4 regions of the Rhizobium sp. A22-96 genome follow, and region 4 is predicted to be linked to each of the others. Evidence: predicted binding sites of a transcription regulator. Region 4 holds the regulator's gene; each other region holds the start of a gene.

The links. The regulator PhoB, encoded in region 4, activates phosphate uptake and scavenging genes when phosphate is short. The targets are predictions, from matches to a motif close to TGTCATNNANCTGTCAT.
Region 1: the regulator PhoB is predicted to act here: its motif matches at 2,713-2,729, upstream of ACQZ6F_RS26805 (HAD-IIA family hydrolase).
Region 2: the regulator PhoB is predicted to act here: its motif matches at 2,810-2,826, upstream of pstS (phosphate ABC transporter substrate-binding protein PstS).
Region 3: the regulator PhoB is predicted to act here: its motif matches at 2,805-2,821, upstream of ACQZ6F_RS20445 (DUF2794 domain-containing protein).

Annotation. Positions count from the first base shown of each region.
Region 1 covers NZ_JBNWDQ010000006.1:440,932-445,517, reverse strand. Annotated here, with positions in the region: gene ACQZ6F_RS26820 (helix-turn-helix domain-containing protein) at 1-133, shown strand, start outside; gene ACQZ6F_RS26815 (Vgb family protein) at 180-812, shown strand; gene ACQZ6F_RS26810 (MurR/RpiR family transcriptional regulator) at 903-1,784, opposite strand; gene ACQZ6F_RS26805 (HAD-IIA family hydrolase) at 1,911-2,639, opposite strand; gene ACQZ6F_RS26800 (metallophosphoesterase family protein) at 2,799-3,668, shown strand; gene ACQZ6F_RS26795 (ABC transporter permease) at 3,661-4,584, shown strand; gene ACQZ6F_RS26790 (ABC transporter permease) at 4,581-4,586, shown strand, end outside.
Region 2 covers NZ_JBNWDQ010000003.1:546,582-551,167, forward strand. Annotated here, with positions in the region: gene arsH (arsenical resistance protein ArsH) at 1-84, opposite strand, end outside; gene arsC (arsenate reductase (glutaredoxin)) at 59-481, opposite strand; gene arsB (ACR3 family arsenite efflux transporter) at 478-1,542, opposite strand; partial or broken gene ACQZ6F_RS15465 (arsenate reductase ArsC) at 1,617-1,715, opposite strand; gene ACQZ6F_RS15470 (ArsR/SmtB family transcription factor) at 1,731-2,090, opposite strand; gene ACQZ6F_RS15475 (cupin domain-containing protein) at 2,343-2,687, shown strand; gene pstS (phosphate ABC transporter substrate-binding protein PstS) at 2,948-3,973, shown strand; gene pstC (phosphate ABC transporter permease subunit PstC) at 4,048-4,586, shown strand, end outside.
Region 3 covers NZ_JBNWDQ010000004.1:452,934-457,519, forward strand. Annotated here, with positions in the region: gene acnA (aconitate hydratase AcnA) at 1-1,503, shown strand, start outside; gene ACQZ6F_RS20440 (DUF1223 domain-containing protein) at 1,766-2,509, shown strand; gene ACQZ6F_RS20445 (DUF2794 domain-containing protein) at 2,843-3,247, shown strand; gene ACQZ6F_RS20450 (N-acetyltransferase family protein) at 3,506-4,063, opposite strand; gene ACQZ6F_RS20455 (Bax inhibitor-1/YccA family protein) at 4,183-4,586, opposite strand, start outside.
Region 4 covers NZ_JBNWDQ010000005.1:419,016-423,601, forward strand. Annotated here, with positions in the region: gene pstA (phosphate ABC transporter permease PstA) at 1-464, shown strand, start outside; gene pstB (phosphate ABC transporter ATP-binding protein PstB) at 479-1,294, shown strand; gene phoU (phosphate signaling complex protein PhoU) at 1,346-2,059, shown strand; gene phoB (phosphate regulon transcriptional regulator PhoB) at 2,091-2,774, shown strand; gene ACQZ6F_RS23605 (GcrA family cell cycle regulator) at 2,969-3,502, opposite strand; gene ACQZ6F_RS23610 (aspartate aminotransferase family protein) at 3,929-4,586, shown strand, end outside.

The DNA.
Region 1 (4,586 bases), on a different contig from region 4:
TGCGCTTGATGCCTTGGCAGCCGGCGGCAAGGTGCAAGGTGTTGGCAATGGTCGTGCCCGCCGCTGGATGATGCCGCCGGTCGTCGGCTTCCCGACGACATTGTTACTCCCGGGACCTCTGCCGAGCGACTAGGATTGGGCCATCGAATTCAACAGCTTCTGAGTGGAGGATGGATACAATGAAAAAGTCTCAAGCCGAGGTCATTCGCGAATATGGCCCCTTCGACAACGCTCCCCGCGTCAATGGCGTCACCTTCGACGGCCAGCACGTCTGGTTCGCCTCCGGCGAAAAGCTGCATGCCCTTGACCCGGAAACCGGTGCGCAACAGCGCTCGATCGACGTCGCCTCGCATGCAGGCACTGCTTTCGATGGGCACTATCTCTATCAGATCGCCGAAGACCGGATCCACAAGCTTGACCCGGAAACCGGAAAGATAGTCTCCACCATTCCTGCGCCCGGCAATGGCGGCGATTCGGGCCTAGCCTGGTGCGAGGGCAGCCTGTGGGTCGGCCAGCATCGCGGCCGCAAGATCATCGAGATCGACCCCGAGACCGGCGCTATTAGGCGCACGATCGAATCCAACCGCATTGTCACCGGCGTCACTTGGGTCGACGGCGAATTGTGGCACGGCACTTGGGAGGGTGATGAAAGCGATGTTCGCCGCATCGATCCTGTCACCGGCGAAGTACTGGAACGATTGGAAATGCCCGAGGGCGCCGGCGTTTCAGGCCTCGAGTCCGACGGTAAAGATCGCTTCTTCGCTGGCGGTGGCGGCAGCGGCAAGATACGGGCGCTCCGTCGCCCGCGCTGAAGCAGCTTTGAGACGACCTGCTGGAAAACGCAGAATCTGTCCTGCAGCAAGCTGCATGAGGCTCGACGGAGGTCGGTCTTGGCCCTTCGCTCAAACGCGTTTTGTCGAGAGCACGTCGAATGTCTTTGCGATGGTCTGGGTGGCCCGCTCATAGTCGGCAAGGGCAAGACAGGCGATGAGGGCGTCGACGATGGCGAGCTGGGCGATGCGGCTGGTCATGGCCTCTGTGCGGAACTGGGTCTCGCGGGCGAGTGTGTTCAGGACGATATCGGTATGAGCCAAAAGGGGGGATTTGCCGAAATTGGTGATGGCGATGGTGGTTGCGCCGGCCTCCTTGGCAAGGCGCGTTGCCGTCAGAGTTTCGACCGTGCTGCCGGAATGGGAAATGGTGATGACGGCGGTCGAGGCGTCCGCCAGGGATCCGACAATGGCCTGCACATGGCTGTCGACGCTTGCGCGGGAGAGAATGCCGATGCGCAGCAGACGATAATTCATGTCCTCGGCGATCGGAGCGGCACTGCCGATCCCGAACACCTCGACGCGGCTTGCCTTGCGGATGGCGTCGACCGCGCGCGATAGGGCGGCGATGTCGAGGGCCTTTTGCGTGTCTTGAAGCGCCTGTAGGTCGGATTGAAATACCTTCTCGACGACCGAGGCGATGTTGTCGCTCGGGGTCAGGTCCTCATGGATGAATTGAACCGGCTGAACGAGATCGCGGGCGAGCGAGATCTTGATCTGTTGGAAGCCTCTTGCGCCGATTGCCTGACAGAAGCCGATGACGCTCCCCTCGCTGGCGCCGGCCTTTTCCGCGACTTCCGTGACAGACATGTGGATCACGTCCGAAGCGTGCTGCGTGATAAAGTCGGCAATCCGGCCGGCGGTCGGCGCCAGATCCTTGCGCACCGCGCGGATACGATCGATGACGCCGGAAAACTCCTGCGCGCTGGGTGCCTTGTCTCGTTCCACCGCCATGCGAAAACTACCCTCACATTGTCTTAGAGCATGTCCGTTTTTAAACGGAGAGACGGAAATGCTCTATCTCTTTGCTTTCATGCAATTCCCTAAGCAAAATCGCTGCGTACCTTTGCTGGAATTGCTCTAGACCACCGCAAGCTGCGGCGTATGTCTTATGCTGCCATTATGCACTTGCCAGAAACGCATGCCGAGGCGTCGCGCGCCGAGGCCGTCGGTCTGTGGATTATCGCCGATCATGATGGTATCGGAAAAGTCGATGCCGAGGCGGCGGCATCCCATCTCGAACAGCGCCCGTTCCGGCTTGCCGATGACGGTGTAGTCGCGCGTGCCGGCGCAGGCAATGATGGCGGCGGCCAATGCTCCGGTTTCCGGAATAGGCCGGCCGTCGGTGCCTGGGTGGCTGAGATCCGGCGCGGCGACCACAAGCCGAGCCCCATCGGTAAGTGCCGAGACCGCCGCCGCGAGTTTCGCATAGGAGAATTGCCGGTCGCGGGCGATGAGTACGACGTCCGGGCGAGGGGCGTCCAGGTGCAAGCCTCTGCGCCTCGCATAGGAGCGAAGGGCAGGACTTGCGAGCAAAAGCACACGTGCGCCAGGTTGCTCGGCAGCGATCTTGTCGATCGCGCATGTTCCGGCGAGAATGATGCTGCCGGCATCGACAGTAAGGCCGATGGTCTGCAGTACTCTGGAAAGCTGAGTCGGCGTGTGTTCCGCATTGTTGGAAACAAGAACGAAGCGGCCGGCGACGGCATTCAGCAGCCATCGCGCGTCTTCCAAGACCGTTTGGCCGCTTATCAAAGTTCCATCGAGATCAATAAGATAACCTCTTGCATCGATGTCGAGATCAGGCACGTCCGCTCCTCTGTTGTCATCGATACATGGATTGAGAAAAGCTCAATGTCAATAACAAATAATATTGAGATTAGTTCATGAAACTGTCATCGACGCAGCGTACTTCTGCTGCCGAAGATGGGGTTGAGAGCCCCCAAGGACCAGCGCAGGAGCATCTCCATGAAGATCGCAATCATCACCGATATCCATCACGGCCCTCAATCCCACACAAAGGAAGCCGGTTGGGATGGCCTGCCTGCGGTGAGGCAGTTCATCGATCGTGCCATCGAGCGGAATGTCGATCTGGTCCTCGATCTCGGCGACCATATTTCTGATACGACGCATGAAAACGACTACCGTTTCGCCTCGGAACTTGCCGCGATCTTCTCCACTTTTCCCGGCAAGCGCATCCATGTGCTCGGCAATCACGACGTCAACAATCTGAGCGTCGCCGATAATGAAGCGATCTTCGGCCAATCGATGCAGAGCGGCGTCCACGATCTCGGCGAACTCCGCCTGATCGCCTGGCAGCCGGACGTGAAGATCGACATGGAGACAGGTTTCAACAGCACCGGTGCTCATCTGGAATGGCTGGTGGAAGCTCTCAAGGCGGATGAGCGCCCGGCCGTCATCGCGACGCATGTCCCGCTCTCTGGTCATTCGCAGATCGGCAATTATTATTTCGAGCGCAATGCCGGATATTCGACCTACCCCGACCATGCGGCGGTCCGCAAAGCGGTGGAAGAAACTGGCAATGCCGCCCTCTGGCTCTCCGGCCATGTTCACTGGAATACCATCACCAATGTCGGCAACATTCAGCATGTGACGATCCAGTCGCTGAGCGAGCGCTTCACCACCATGCCGCTCACCGCGTCAGCTTACGCCGATCTCGAAATCAAGGATGGCGAGCTGACCATCGACGTCCATGGCAACGATCCGTTCCACGTTCGCGTCCCCTTCCGTAAATCTGGCGAGCGCCCGTGGGTTGCGCCGATGCGGCCTTTCTCGGAGATCGATTGGGCTGAGAGAAGGAAGCAGGCTGGTGCTTGATTTCCTGACCCGGCGCACGATCGGTGCGATCATCACGCTGTGCGTCGTGATCGCTGCCGTTTTCGCGGCAACCCGGCTTTCCGGTGATGCGATGGACTATCTGCTCCCGCCCGGAACCGATGCGGCAACACGCGCGGCGATGGTTCAGCAGCTGGGTCTCGACCAGCCGATCTGGGTGCAGTTCTTCCAGTTCGTGCGCGGGCTGCTGTCGGGCGATTTCGGCCTCAGTCTCTATGAGAGACGGCCGGTCGCCGACATCTATGCCGAACGCCTGCCCAATACGCTGATCCTGTTTGCCTATGCGCTGTTCTTCTCGATCGCCGTCGGCGTGCCGCTTGGCATCGTCGCTGCGCTGAAACGGGGAAAGGCGATAGGGTCGATCATCATGGGGGTGGCCTTTATCGGTTATGCGACGCCGAATTTCGTCCTCGCCATCCTGATGATCCTGGTCTTTTCGCTGAGGCTGCATTGGTTTCCAAGCTCGGGCTCGGCCACGCCGCTGCATTTCGTCATGCCGGCGCTCGTCCTGTCGGCGCTCATGGTGGCCGAAATCCTGCGCTTTACCCGCAACGCCATGCTCGACGTGATGAGCCAGGACTATATCCGCACTGCCCGTGCCAAAGGCCTGCCGAAATTGCTGGTCATCGGCAAGCATGCCCTGCGCAATGCCGCGATCCCTGTCGTCACCATCATCGGCCTGCAGGTGGCCGGCATGGTCGGGCGCTGCGTGCTGGTCGAGGCAGTCTTTGCCACCAAGGGCATTGGCGATCTCGTCGTCTATGCGGCCATCGGCCGTGATTATCCGGTGCTGCAGTTCGGCGTCATCTTCATTGCCAGCCTGGTGGTCGTCACCTCCGTCGTCATCGACGTCATTTATGCCCTGATTGATCCTCGTGTGAAGGTAGCCGCATCATGAGC
Region 2 (4,586 bases), on a different contig from region 4:
GCGAAGCGCATCGAGATCCGGCTGGTGCAGGTGCCCGGCATCCAGGGCGGGGAATGTCTCAGACAATGCGCTTGCCTTTCTCATCGAGGACCTTCTCGCCGTCTTCCTTGATGAATTCACCCTTATGGGTGTCCGGAAGTATATCGAGTACGAGTTCGGATGGCCGGCTCAACCGTGTTCCGAGTGGACTAACCACGAAAGGGCGGTTGATGAGGATGGGGTCCTTGAGCATGGCATCGATCAATTGCTCGTCCGTCAGGGTCGGGTCGTCGAGGCCAAGTTCAGCATAGGGTGTTCCCTTCTCGCGGATCGTCTGGCGGACTGTAAGGCCTGCGTCGGAGATCAGTTTGGTCAATTGCTCCCGCGATGGCGGCGTCTTCAGATACTCGATCACCAAGGGTTCGATCCCGGCGTTCCGGATCATCTCCAGTGTGTTTCGGGAGGTCCCGCAGGCGGGATTGTGGTAGATGGTGACGTTCATGATGACGTCCTTTCGCTGACTGTATTTTTGATGACTGCGGGGCTGGCCTCGTACCAGCCTTTGGAACGGTTCACGATCCAGACGACCGAGAGCATCACGGGAACCTCGATGAGGACGCCGACGACGGTCGCAAGCGCTGCGCCCGACTGAAAGCCGAACAAGCTGATCGCGGCCGCCACTGCGAGCTCGAAAAAGTTGCTGGCACCAATCAGGGCCGACGGACCGGCCACGCAGTGCTGCTCTCCGGACATGCGGTTCAGCAAATAGGCGAGCCCTGAATTGAAGTAGACCTGGATCAGGATCGGAACGGCCAGCAATGCGATGATCGTCGGTTGCGCGATAATCTGCTCTCCCTGGAAGCCGAACAGAAGAACGAGAGTTGCCAGCAATGCCAGGAGGGATAGCGGTTGCAGCTTTGCCAGGAGGGCGTCCATCGCGCGAGTCGACCCCTCGGCTGTCAGATATCTGCGGATAATCTGCGAGATCGCTACGGGAATGAGAATGTAGAGCGCCACCGAGATCATCAATGTATCCCAGGGAACGGTAATGGCGGACAGCCCGAGCAGCAATCCCACGATCGGCGCAAAGGCCACGATCATGATTGCGTCGTTCAGCGCCACCTGGGAAAGGGTGAAGTGGGGCTCGCCTCTGGTCAGATTGCTCCAGACGAAAACCATGGCCGTACAAGGTGCCGCAGCAAGGATGATCAGCCCCGCGATGTAGGAATCGATCTGATCTGCCGGGAGAAAGGGATGGAATAGCCAGCCGACGAACAGCCAGCCCAGCAGAGCCATCGAGAACGGCTTGACGGCCCAGTTGATGAACAGCGTGACACCGATCCCGCGCCAATAGCTCCCGACCTTCGCAAGTGAACCGAAATCGATCCTCAGCAGCATCGGAATGACCATCAGCCAGATGAGGATGGCCACGGGAATATTGACCTTGGCGGCTTCGGCTGCGCCGATGGCATGGAATACACCGGGCACTAGGTGGCCAAGAGCGATGCCGGCAACAATGCACAAAAAGACCCAGACGGTCAGATATCTCTCGAAAGTGGACATCAGCCTGCCTTCTCGGATTTGACCGATGCACCTTCAAGGGCGCTGATCTGCCGAAGCTTGTGTTCCTGCGCTATGCGACTGCCGCCCGCCTTGCTGAGCATCGACCCGGCGAGAATAGAGCGTGCGGAATTGCCCGTGCACAAGAAGAGCGCGCTGTAGGTCCTAGCGGTCATGGTCATGTTCCGTGGTTAGGTCGGAGGTCGAATGGTCGCCGGCGGGCAGCATGGCGTAAGATCGGCGATCAAGGGCGCGCACAATTCCGCATTTCCCCCGCAGCAGTCCTTAAGAAGGAACAGCGTCAGCGCCCGAAAACCTTCGAGATCAGCACGGTAGATTATGGAGCGGCTCCGGCGTTCGCTTCGCACGATGCCGGCTCGAGACAGGGTCCCCAGATGCGCGGACATCGTGTTCTGCGGAACATCAAGCATTCGGGCCAGTTCGCCCGCTGGGATTCCATCCGGCTCCGATTTGACCAGCAGGCGAAAGGTTTCGAGCCTTGTCGTCTGCGCCAGGGCGGCCAGCGCCGCAATTGCATCTGTTGATTCCATATATCCAGAATAATGGATATATAGATCTTGTCAACTGGAGAGCCGTGACTGCCTCCTGCATTTGATTATCTTCAAGACCGAAGCGGCTTGGCCGCGTCGCGGTATTCGTCTGGCTCACCTATTTCGAGGCGCCGCAATCCGGCAAAGGGCTGAAAAAGCCGATGGGCTATCTTTGACGGCCTGTCGTTTCGTGCTTGTCTCGATCCGGCAGCTACGAGAAAAGCAATGCAGGCGAGCAATGAGGAGGCATTCATGACGACATATCTGCGACTGGATATCGATGGCGTCGAACCGGAAGCGGGAACGCCTGCCGCAGATCGGCTCGTTTCGGGGGCTCCCGCGTTTCGCACCTGGAACCTCGAAGAGGCCGATGGCGATCTTTATGCAGGCATATGGGAGGCGACGCCGGGCAAATGGAAGATCATCTATGACGAGTGGGAATACTTCCATATCCTCTCGGGCTACTCAATCGTGACGGCGGACGACGGCGAGACTTTTCATCTGCGTGCAGGCGACCGTCTCATCTTGAAGCCGGGCTTCAAGGGGACATGGGAAGTCATTGAAACGACTCGCAAGGATTATGTGATCCGACTTTGAAAAGTTTGTTGAATCAAAACATGAAGTTCGATGTTGCGAATTGCCCGAAGCGGCCCATTCCATGGGGTTCCGCATCGGCCGCGATGATTGCCGCAGGTTGTGTCACCGCCGCTTCATTAAACTGTCATCAAACTGAAACAATGCGGCATTAGAGCCATCACTGTCGCTAGGAGATTGAGGTGGGGTTCTTAACCGATGGGATACTCCGTGCTCAGCTCCTGCTTGCCATCCTTTCATCACTCTGGGAAGTGAGTTCAATCATGTTGAATCAGAAATTTCGTTCGCTCTGCCTGACTGCAGGCTTCATCGCGGCTATGTCCGTTTCGGCCTCGGCTGCCGACATCACGGGCGCCGGCTCGAGCTTCATTGCTCCGGTTCTGTCCAAGTGGGCCGAAGGCTACAAGGCTGCGACGAACAATGTCGTCAACTACCAGTCGGTCGGTTCGGGCGCTGGCATCAAGCAGCTCCTCGACAAGACCATCATCTTCGGCGCTTCCGACAAGCCGATGAGCGACGCTGACCTCGAGAAGAACGGCATTGCCCAGTTCCCGATGATCTCCGGCGGTATCGTCGTTTCCTATAACGTTGCTGGCGTAAAGCCTGGCGAACTCGTTCTCGACGGCAAGACGCTGGCTGACATCTTCCTCGGCAAGATCGCCAAGTGGGACGACGCGGCTATCAAGGCTCTCAACCCCGACGTGAAGCTGCCTTCCGCTCCGATCTCGGTCGTTTATCGCGCCGACAGCTCGGGCACGACCTTCAACTTCACCGACTACCTGGCCAAGGTTTCGCCGGAGTGGAAGGAAAAGGTTGGTTCGAACACGGCTGTTGAATGGCCGGTCGGCTTCGGCGCCAAGGGTTCTGAAGGCGTTTCCACCACAGTCAACCAGACGGCTGGTTCGATCTCCTACGTTGAATATTCCTACGTCGTCGCCAACCACATCGGTTTTGCGAAGATGAAGAATGCTGCCGGCAAGGTTATCGAGCCGAGCCTCGACACCTTCAAGGCTGCTGCTTCCAACGCTGATTGGGCCAAGGCCAAGAACTTCAACCTGATCATCACCAATCAGCCGGGCGAAAAGAGCTGGCCGATTGCAGCTTCGACCTGGGTTCTGCTCTACAAGAAGCCGGCTGATCCTGCTCTCAACGAAGAAGCGCTGAAGTTCTTCAAGTGGTCCTATGAGCATGGCCAGAAGGACGCAACCGCCCTGTCGTACCTCGCGATCCCGGAAAGCGTTGCTGCGATCGTCGAGAAGTCCTGGAAGACGGACTTCGGCACGAAGTAATCTGTGCTGAGTTAAAAGTTACGGCGGACAGGGCATGGCCCTGTCCGCCTTCGTGACAGGACAAGGGGAAATCGATGGCTGATGCGACTCAGACGGCTGGCTTCCAGGGACTGGATACCAGCGCCAGCACCAGGAAATTCCGGATACAAGACCGGATTTTCTACTTTATGACGCTTGGCTCGGCTGCTCTTGTCGTGCTTCTGCTGCTGGCAATCATCGTGGTTCTCATCATCGATGCCCTGCCGACCTTCCAGGCCTTCGGGTTTTCGTTTCTATGGGGCACGAAGTGGAGTGCTCCTGCCGATATCTATGGCGCCGTACCTGCCGTTGTCGGCACGCTGGTGAGCTCGCTCATCGCCATGCTGATTGCCGTTCCCTTGGGCATCGGCATCGCCATCTTCCTCACGGAACTTTGCCCTGGCAGCCTACGACGTCCGATCAGCACGGCCATCGAGCTTCTGGCTGGCGTTCCCTCCATTATCTACGGCATCGTCGGCTTGTTCATTCTCGTGCCGCTGATGCAGAACTATATTCTGCCGTTTCTTATCATGACGATCGGCGAAGTGCCGATTATCGGCCTGCTTTTCCAGCCGCCGGCACCGGGTGTCGGCCT
Region 3 (4,586 bases), on a different contig from region 4:
TTCGCCGGTTCGCTGGAAACCGAATACAAGAAGCCTGGCCAGCTCTCCAACCGCTATGCGGTCGAAGGCACGGACTTCGATCTCGGCCATGGCGACGTTGCGATCGCCGCGATCACGTCGTGCACCAACACTTCTAACCCGTCGGTGCTGATCGCTGCCGGCCTGCTGGCCCGCAACGCCGTTGCCAAGGGCCTGAAGAGCAAGCCGTGGGTCAAGACCTCGCTGGCGCCAGGATCGCAGGTCGTCGGCGAATATCTCGCCAAGTCCGGCCTGCAGGCCGACCTCGACAAGCTCGGCTTCAACCTGGTCGGCTTCGGCTGCACCACCTGCATCGGCAATTCCGGCCCGCTGCCGGCGCCGATCTCGAAGACGATCAACGACAAGGGCCTGATCGTATCAGGCGTGCTTTCGGGCAACCGCAACTTCGAAGGCCGTATTTCGCCTGACGTCCAGGCCAACTACCTGGCCTCGCCACCGCTCGTCGTCGCCTATGCGCTTGCCGGCTCGGTACAGATGGACCTGACCAAGGAGCCGATCGGCGAAGACCAGAATGGCAAGCCGGTCTATCTGAAGGATATCTGGCCGACCTCGCATGAGATCCAGGAATTCATCCTGAAATACGTCACCCGCGAACTCTACGAGAGCAAGTACGCCGACGTGTTCAAGGGCGATGCCAATTGGCAGGCCGTACAGGTTCCTCCGGGCCAGACCTATGCCTGGGACGACAATTCGACCTACGTGCAGAACCCGCCTTACTTCGTGGGCATGGGCAAGAAGGGCGCCGGCATTTCCGACATCAAGGGCGCCCGCGTTCTCGGCCTTTTCGGCGACAAGATCACCACCGACCACATTTCCCCGGCCGGTTCGATCAAGGCTGCCTCGCCGGCCGGCGCCTACCTCATCGGCCATGGCGTCGGCGTTGCCGACTTCAACCAGTACGGCACGCGCCGCGGCAATCATGAAGTGATGATGCGCGGCACCTTCGCCAACATCCGCATCCGCAACCACATGCTCGGCCCGAACGGCAAGGAAGGTGGCTACACCATCCACTATCCGTCCAAGGAAGAGACGTCGATCTACGATGCGGCCATGCAGTACAAGGCCGAGGGCGTTCCGCTCGTCATCTTCGCCGGCGTCGAATACGGCAACGGCTCGTCGCGTGACTGGGCTGCCAAGGGCACCAACCTGCTCGGCGTACGCGCCGTGATCGCCCAGTCCTTCGAGCGTATCCACCGCTCGAACCTGGTTGGCATGGGTGTCATCCCCTTCGTCTTCGAGGACGGCACCACCTGGGCCACCCTTGAGCTGAAGGGTGACGAACTCGTCACCATCGAAGGCCTGGCCGATATCAAGCCGCGCGAGCGCAAGATCGCCAAGGTCACCTATGGCGACGGCACGGTTCGCGATATTCCGATCATCTGCCGTATCGATACGCTGGATGAGGTCATCTACGTCAACAATGGCGGCATCCTGCAGACAGTTCTGCGCGATCTCGCTGCCTGATAGGCTCTAAAAGCCGCAAATTACGCGCCGCCGGGGAAAGTTTCCCGGCGGCGTCTTGTTTTTCACGCCGATGTGTACGGCACGTCCGGTGCTGCACGCCGGTCTCACCCCATCGTGACTTTGCGTCATCACGCTAAACTATTATCTCTTGTTTCAGATTTTTCGGGCTTGATACGGGCATGGTTGCCCGAAGGAGCGTGAGCGGTTTCAGGGCCTGCGCAGGCAGACGACCTTTGAAATTTGACAATGAGGTACAAGGGAAATGCGCCTTCGACTTTCGATTCTACTTCTGGCAGGCATCGCGCTGGCAAGTTCGCTGCATGCGCAGGAGGCTGCGAAGATCAAGGGCGTGGTCGAGCTCTTCACCGCACAGGGCTGCGCTTCCTGTCCACCCGCCGATGCCGCCTTCCGCAAGCTGATCCGCCAGGGCGACGTGGTGGCGCTTGCTTATCATGTAGACTACTGGAACTATCTCGGCTGGAGCGACACGATGGCGTCCAAGGACAATACGGCGCGCCAATATGCCTATGCGCGCGCGCTGGGTCGCAGCGGCGTCTACACGCCCCAGGCCGTCGTCAATGGCCGCGACCATATGAACGGCGCGGATCTCAATGCGATCAACGTCAAGCTCGATACATTCCAGCGCAGCGGCGAAGGTCTGACTATTCCGGTGAATGCCGCCATGAAGGACGACGAGCTGTCGATCAAGATCGGCGCTGGCCAAGGCAAGGCCAATGTTGTCGTCGTCTATTTCGACAAGGAGCAGATGGTGGCTCCGAAGGGCGGCGAAAACAACGGTCAGCAGATCGCCTACATGCATGCGGTTTCAGATGTCGAAACCGTTGGTATGTGGGACGGCAAGGCGATGAATATCGTCCTGCCCGCCAATGTACTTGATAAGGCCGGCCGGAGAGGGCTTGCGGTTCTCCTGCAGTCTTCGACACCCACGGGCGATCCCGCAGCCATCATCGGTGCGACGGTATTGACCATCGGCTCGGACGGCTGAGCGGCTTTTTTCAAGCTGACCCCTAAGCCTTCTATTTCGGCTGGCGCCGAAAAGGGTCCCTATTTTGGCTGATGCCAAAAAGGGGAGGTGCCCGGCGAGGACGCATTCGGGGCTGGGGTTTATCGATACGCCCCCGGCCGGGCCGCTTGACGCGGCGGCGCCAAGCGGTTGCCTATACTTCCTGCAAATCGGGCGGCGTTTTGACTGAAATGCGGCGCCGCCGAGACGCTTTCGGGGGCAGGAAAGAAATTGTGAGCCGCCAGGTGTCTTGCAATTTGGTGTGGCTGAGGCAAACTGTCATTCTCTTGTCATGAGATAGCCCCTGGGGGATTGATGACTGATCAGCCGGATTTGCGCCATAGCGAAAGCCGTTCCGTCGACACCAACACCACCTCCGTCGTCGTCGATCTCAGGGAATACAAACAGAGCAAGGACCCGCTACCGGTGACATTCCATCGCCGCGAACTGGATGCCATTCTCTGGATCTACGGTCGCATGGTCGGGGAGGGCGAGTGGCGGGACTATGCCATTGACCACCTCAAGGACATGGCGGTTTTCTCCGTCTTCAAGCGCTCAGGCGAATTGCCGCTCTTCCGCATCGAAAAGAACCCGAAGCTGGCGGCCAAGCAGGGCGCCTTCTCCGTGGTCAACACCAATGGCATGATCCTGAAACGCGGCCATGACCTGCAACAGGTCCTGAAGGTTTTCGACAAGCAGCTGAAGCTGGTGGATAAGTAGCTCTTATCGCCATTGGCTGTGTGCTGGCTGATAGTGCCGCACCCCCCTCTGTCCCATTCGGGACATCTCCCCCACAAGGGGGGAGATTGGTAACTTGGAGCGCTCCCTGCACCACCAACCAACATCGTGCCTGCTGAAATGCGGCTTGTTGTTTTTGAGAGACGAGCGTCATGCTCCCAATAATCTCCCCCTTGTGGGGGAGATGTCGCGACAGCGACAGAGGGGGGTATCAAACGTGCGGCATATGCGAAACCTGCGCTACTCCCCAAACAACGTCCCCGGATAAACCGATGGGTCCGGATCGCTGTCGTTGCCTTCGCCGAGTGCTTTCTGCATCAGCATCGTATCCAGCCACCGGCCATGCTTGTAGCCCGTGCCTTTCAGCAGCCCGACCTCGGTGAAGCCGGCCGAGCGGTGCACGGCGACGGAGGCCGGATGCGCGCCGCCGATGACGGCGATCATCTGGCGGAAGCCGAGCGTCTCGCAGCTCTCGACCAAGGCCTTCAACAGCAGCCCGCCGACGCCGCGGCCGCGAGCTTCCGGCGCGAGATAGATCGAATCCTCCACCATCCAACGATAGGCTGGGCGGGTGCGGAATGCCGAGGCATAGGCATAGCCGAGGAACGTGCCGCCTCTGTCTTCCGCGACGATGTAGGGGTAGGCTTTGTCCTGGATCGCCAGGAAGCGGCCGGCCATCTCCTCTTCGCTTGGGGGCGTGATCTCGTAGCTGGCCGTGCCGTTCAGCACGGAATCGCGGTAGATGGCGGTGATGTGGGGAAGGTCGTTTACGGTTGCGCTGCGAAGGCTGACGGACATTGCTTTTCTTGCCTGATCTGCTCGATGTGACGGTCGATATCAAATCGCAGGACTATCCTCCAGGCAAATAAAAAGGCGGCCGAAGCCGCCTTTCCGAATGTCTTGTTCAAGCTGCGCGATTAGCGGCGATTGCCCATAAACTGCAGCAGGAACATGAACAGGTTGATGAAGTCCAGGTAGAGCGACAGGGCGCCCATGATAGCCTTGCGGCCAGCCACGGTGGCATCGTCAGCAGCGTAGTACATTTCCTTGATCCGCTGCGTATCGTAGGCGGTGAGGCCTGCGAAGATCAGCACGCCGATCACCGAGATGGCGAACTGTAGGGCGGACGAAGCCAGGAAGATGTTGACCAGCGACGCGATGATCAGGCCGAAGAGACCCATCATCAGGAACGAACCCATCGCCGACAGGTCACGCTTGGTCGTGTAGCCATAGAGCGACAGCGCGCCGAAGGAGGCGGCGGTCACGAAGAAGGTCTGCACGACGCTCTGGCCGGTGTAGATGATGAAGATCGACGACAGCG
Region 4 (4,586 bases):
TGGGCCTGCCGCGCTCGGCCTCGCTGGTTGGCGGCCTAGTGCTGAGCCTGATGACGTTGCCGATGATCATCATCGCCACACGTTCGGCATTGCGAGCGGTGCCGCCCTCGATCCGCAGCGCTGCGCTTGGCCTCGGTGCCTCGCGCATGCAGATGGTCTTCCATCACGTCCTGCCGCTCGCCATGCCCGGCATATTGACGGGCACCATCCTCGGACTGGCGCATGCACTCGGCGAGACGGCGCCGCTGCTCCTGATCGGCATGGTCGCCTTCGTTGCCAACTACCCGGCATCGCCGCTCGATCCTTCGACGGCGCTGCCGGTGCAGATCTACATGTGGGCGAGTGAAGCCGAACGGGCGTTCGTCGAACGAACCTCCGGGGCGATCATCGTCCTGCTCTTCTTCCTCGTTGCGATGAATATCGGCGTGATCCTGCTGCGCCGCCGCTTCGAACGGCGCTGGTAGGGGAGGGCGATCCAATGAACATGATGACGGAAGCCGCAAGTGAAAGAGCATTGGCCAGGAAGATGACGACGATCCCCTACAAGATGATCGGCCAGGACGTGTCCGTCTTCTACGGCGACAAGCGTGCGCTCTTCGACGTCAACCTGAACATCCGCGCCAATACGGTTACGGCGTTGATCGGTCCTTCGGGCTGCGGCAAATCCACCTTCCTGCGTTGCCTCAATCGCATGAACGATACGATCGAGACCTGCCGCGTCACCGGCAAGATCACGCTCGACGATCAGGATGTCTACGACAACAACATTGATGTTGTGGAGCTGCGCGCGCGGGTCGGCATGGTCTTCCAGAAGCCCAATCCGTTCCCGAAGTCGATCTATGAGAACGTAGCCTATGGCCCCCGCATCCATGGTCTGCATCGCTCGAAAGCCGATCTCGAGCATATCGTCGAAACCAGCCTGCAGAAGGCCGGTCTGTGGGGTGAGGTGAAGGATCGGCTGCATGATGCCGGCACGAGCCTCTCGGGCGGTCAGCAGCAGCGCCTGTGCATCGCCCGTGCCGTCGCGGTCAGCCCGGAGGTCATTCTGATGGACGAGCCCTGTTCGGCGCTCGATCCCATTGCCACCGCCAAGGTCGAGGATCTGATCCACGAGCTGCGCGAAAACTTCACCATCGTCATCGTCACGCATTCCATGCAGCAGGCAGCCCGCGTGTCGCAACGTACCGCAATGTTTCATCTCGGCCATCTGGTCGAGGAGAACGATACCGATAAGATGTTCACCAATCCCGACGATTTCCGCACGCAGGATTACATCATGGGCCGTTTTGGTTGATGATGCCGTGCGCGCGGCTCCTTTCACACAGTTCACCTTGAGGATAGAAAAATGGTCTCCACTCACATTCTCTCTGCCTATGACGAAGACCTGAAGTTCCTGACGCGCCGTATTGCGGAAATGGGCGGCCTGGCCGAGCAAATGGTCAGCGACAGCGTTCGGGCGCTGGTCCAGAGCGACACTGGTCTTGCGCAGAAGGTCATCTCCGACGACGTAATCCTCGATCATGCCGAGCGCGAAGTCGGCGACAAGGCCATCGTCACCATCGCCCGTCGTCAGCCGATGGCTGCCGACCTGCGCGAGATCATGGGTTCGATCCGTATCGCTTCCGATCTGGAGCGCGTCGGCGACCTCGGCAAGAACACCGCCAAGCGCGTCATCGCCGTGCAGGGTACGGGCGTTCCGCGTCGCCTGGCTCGTGGCATCGAGCACCTTTCCGAATTGGCGCTGAGCCAGCTCAAGGAAGTCCTCGACGTCTACGCCACCCGCTCGCCGGACAAGGCCGTGTCGATCCGCGAACGCGACGAGGAAATCGACGCGATGTACACCTCGCTCTTCCGCGAGATGCTGACCTACATGATGGAAGATCCGCGCAACATCACCACCTGCACGCATCTTCTCTTCTGCGCCAAGAACATCGAGCGCATCGGCGACCATGCCACCAACATCGCCGAGACGATCTATTACATGGCGACGGGTGCTCAGCCCGAAGGCGAGCGCCCGAAGGACGATACCGCCAATACCGTCGGCGCAGTGACGGAATAATCCGAAAGCGAAGAAAGGAGACCATAGGCGCATGGTTCCGAGAGTTGCTGTTGTAGAAGACGAGGAAGCGCTCAGCGTTCTGCTGCGCTACAATCTCGAGGCCGAAGGCTTCGAGGTCGACACGATCCTCAGAGGCGATGAAGCCGAGTTGCGTCTCCAGGAGCGCATTCCCGATCTTCTGATCCTCGACTGGATGCTCCCCGGTGTATCCGGCATCGAGCTCTGCCGCCGGCTGCGCATGCGGCCGGAGACGGAGCGCCTGCCGATCATCATGCTGACGGCCCGCGGCGAGGAAAGCGAGCGCGTGCGCGGTCTTTCCACTGGCGCGGACGATTACGTCGTCAAGCCGTTCTCGACACCCGAGCTGATGGCTCGCGTCAAGGCGATGCTGCGGCGCGCCCGTCCGGAGGTTCTCTCCACGGTGTTGCGTTGTGGCGATATCGAGCTGGACCGCGAGACGCACCGCGTTCACCGCAAGAGCCGCGAAGTGCGGCTGGGACCGACCGAATTCCGTCTTCTGGAATTCCTGATGTCCTCGCCGGGCCGCGTCTTCTCGCGTTCGCAACTGCTCGACGGCGTGTGGGGGCATGATATCTATGTCGACGAACGCACGGTCGACGTGCATGTCGGTCGCCTGCGCAAGGCGCTCAACTTCTCCAATATGCAGGATGTCATCCGCACCGTTCGCGGCGCGGGCTACTCCATGGAGGCCTGAGCGGGAATACCCGATCAGGCACTCAACATTACAGCGCCACGCGTCTTTCAAGACGCGTTAAGGTCGCTGTAACATCTTAGAATTCTGCATAATTTTCCCTTAAATCGGTTCCGATTTAAGAAATTATGCAGTCGCGGCGGAAACAGAAAACGGGCCCCAAAGGGCCCGTTTCTTTATCTCAGTGATGAAGTGTCTCAGCCGCGCGGCTGAGCTGGCCTGCGCCGTTCATGCACCGGCTGGTAGGCCAGGCGCTGATGGTAGGTGCAGTAGGGCGATGAATCCGGGCTCTCGTTGCCGCAGAAGTGGAAATCGTCCTTCAGGGGATCGCCGACCGGCCACTTGCAGGTGCGCTCCGTCAGTTCCGTCAGGCCGAGACGCCGGGAGATCGGAACGACCACATTGGCGGCCGGACGATACTGGATCTCGTTGACCGTATCGATCTCGATCTCTTCCTTCAACATGGTTGCGCCCTGCTGGCGGGTAACCGTGCGGGTTGCGACGCGCGCCTGATAGTTCGAAGCCCGCGGTGCCGTGGCGTTGCGCTTCGGCGTGCGAGCTGCCGCCGTCGTGCCGCCGGCCTTCGCTCGACCGGGAAGGTTCAAGCGATGCACCTTGCCGATAACGGCGTTACGGCTGACGCCACCGAGCTGTGCCGCGATCTGGCTGGCGCTCAACCCTTCGGACCATAGCTTTTTCAGCTTCTCGACGCGTTCGTCTGTCCAATTCATGCCCTGTCTCCGCTGTCGCGTTTCCGATGGCAGAATCCCTCACCATTGCCTCGCATGGGGATCGAGGCACGAAACGCTCTAAAATTGTGGTGACTAGTTCCGCCGCATGCAGTCTAGCAATTGGTTTTTAACCTAGTGTGAGGCAGACTCCGTGACAAGAGTCGCGGGAATCTTGAGGAATCGATTTCGAGGTTTTCCCCAACTTGCTGTCCGGGCGTGGCATTTCTGCAATATGCGGCACCGAACGTATCCCTTTTGCGCGCAAGCACTTTCTCGCACCTGCTAAAGCGCCAGTTTTGTTGACATCGCGGTGCAAAACAACAATAGTGACCGGGCCGCCGCAAGGCGGCATTTTTGATTTTTTCGGACCCCTTTCGTAAAAACGAAGCGATTGGTCCTTAAAGTTGTGATCGAGGAGATATGGCCATGGCCGAGACCGCGCCGCTTTATGATACCTACATGCGAGCTCCGCTGCGGTTCGAGCGAGGCGAAGGCGTATGGTTGATCACTGAAAGCGGTGAACGCTATCTCGATTTTGCAGCCGGCGTGGCGGTCAATTCGCTCGGTCATGCTCATCCCCATCTTGTCGCCGAGCTGAAGGCGCAGGCTGACAAGGTTTGGCATCTGTCCAACCTCTACGAGGTGCCTGGTCAGGAAAAGCTGTCGAAGCGGCTGACGGAAGCCACTTTCGCCGACAAGGTGTTCTTTACGAATTCGGGTGCCGAAGCGTTGGAATGCGCCATCAAGACGGCGCGGCGCTATCAGTTCGCCAAGGGGCATCCTGAGAAGTTTCATATCATCACCTTCGAAGGTGCCTTCCATGGCCGTACCATCGCGACGATCGCGGCCGGCGGCCAGGAAAAGTATATCGAAGGCTTCGGTCCGAAGGCTCCCGGCTTCGATCAGGTACCGTTCGGTGATCTCGATGCCGTGCGCGCAGCCATTACCGAGGCGACGGGCGCTATCCTGATAGAGCCGGTGCAGGGCGAGGGTGGTATCCGCCCGGCGACCAATGAATTCCTGCGTGGTCTCCGCCAGATCTGCGACGAGCACGGCCTGCTGCTGGTTCTCGACGAGGTGCAGT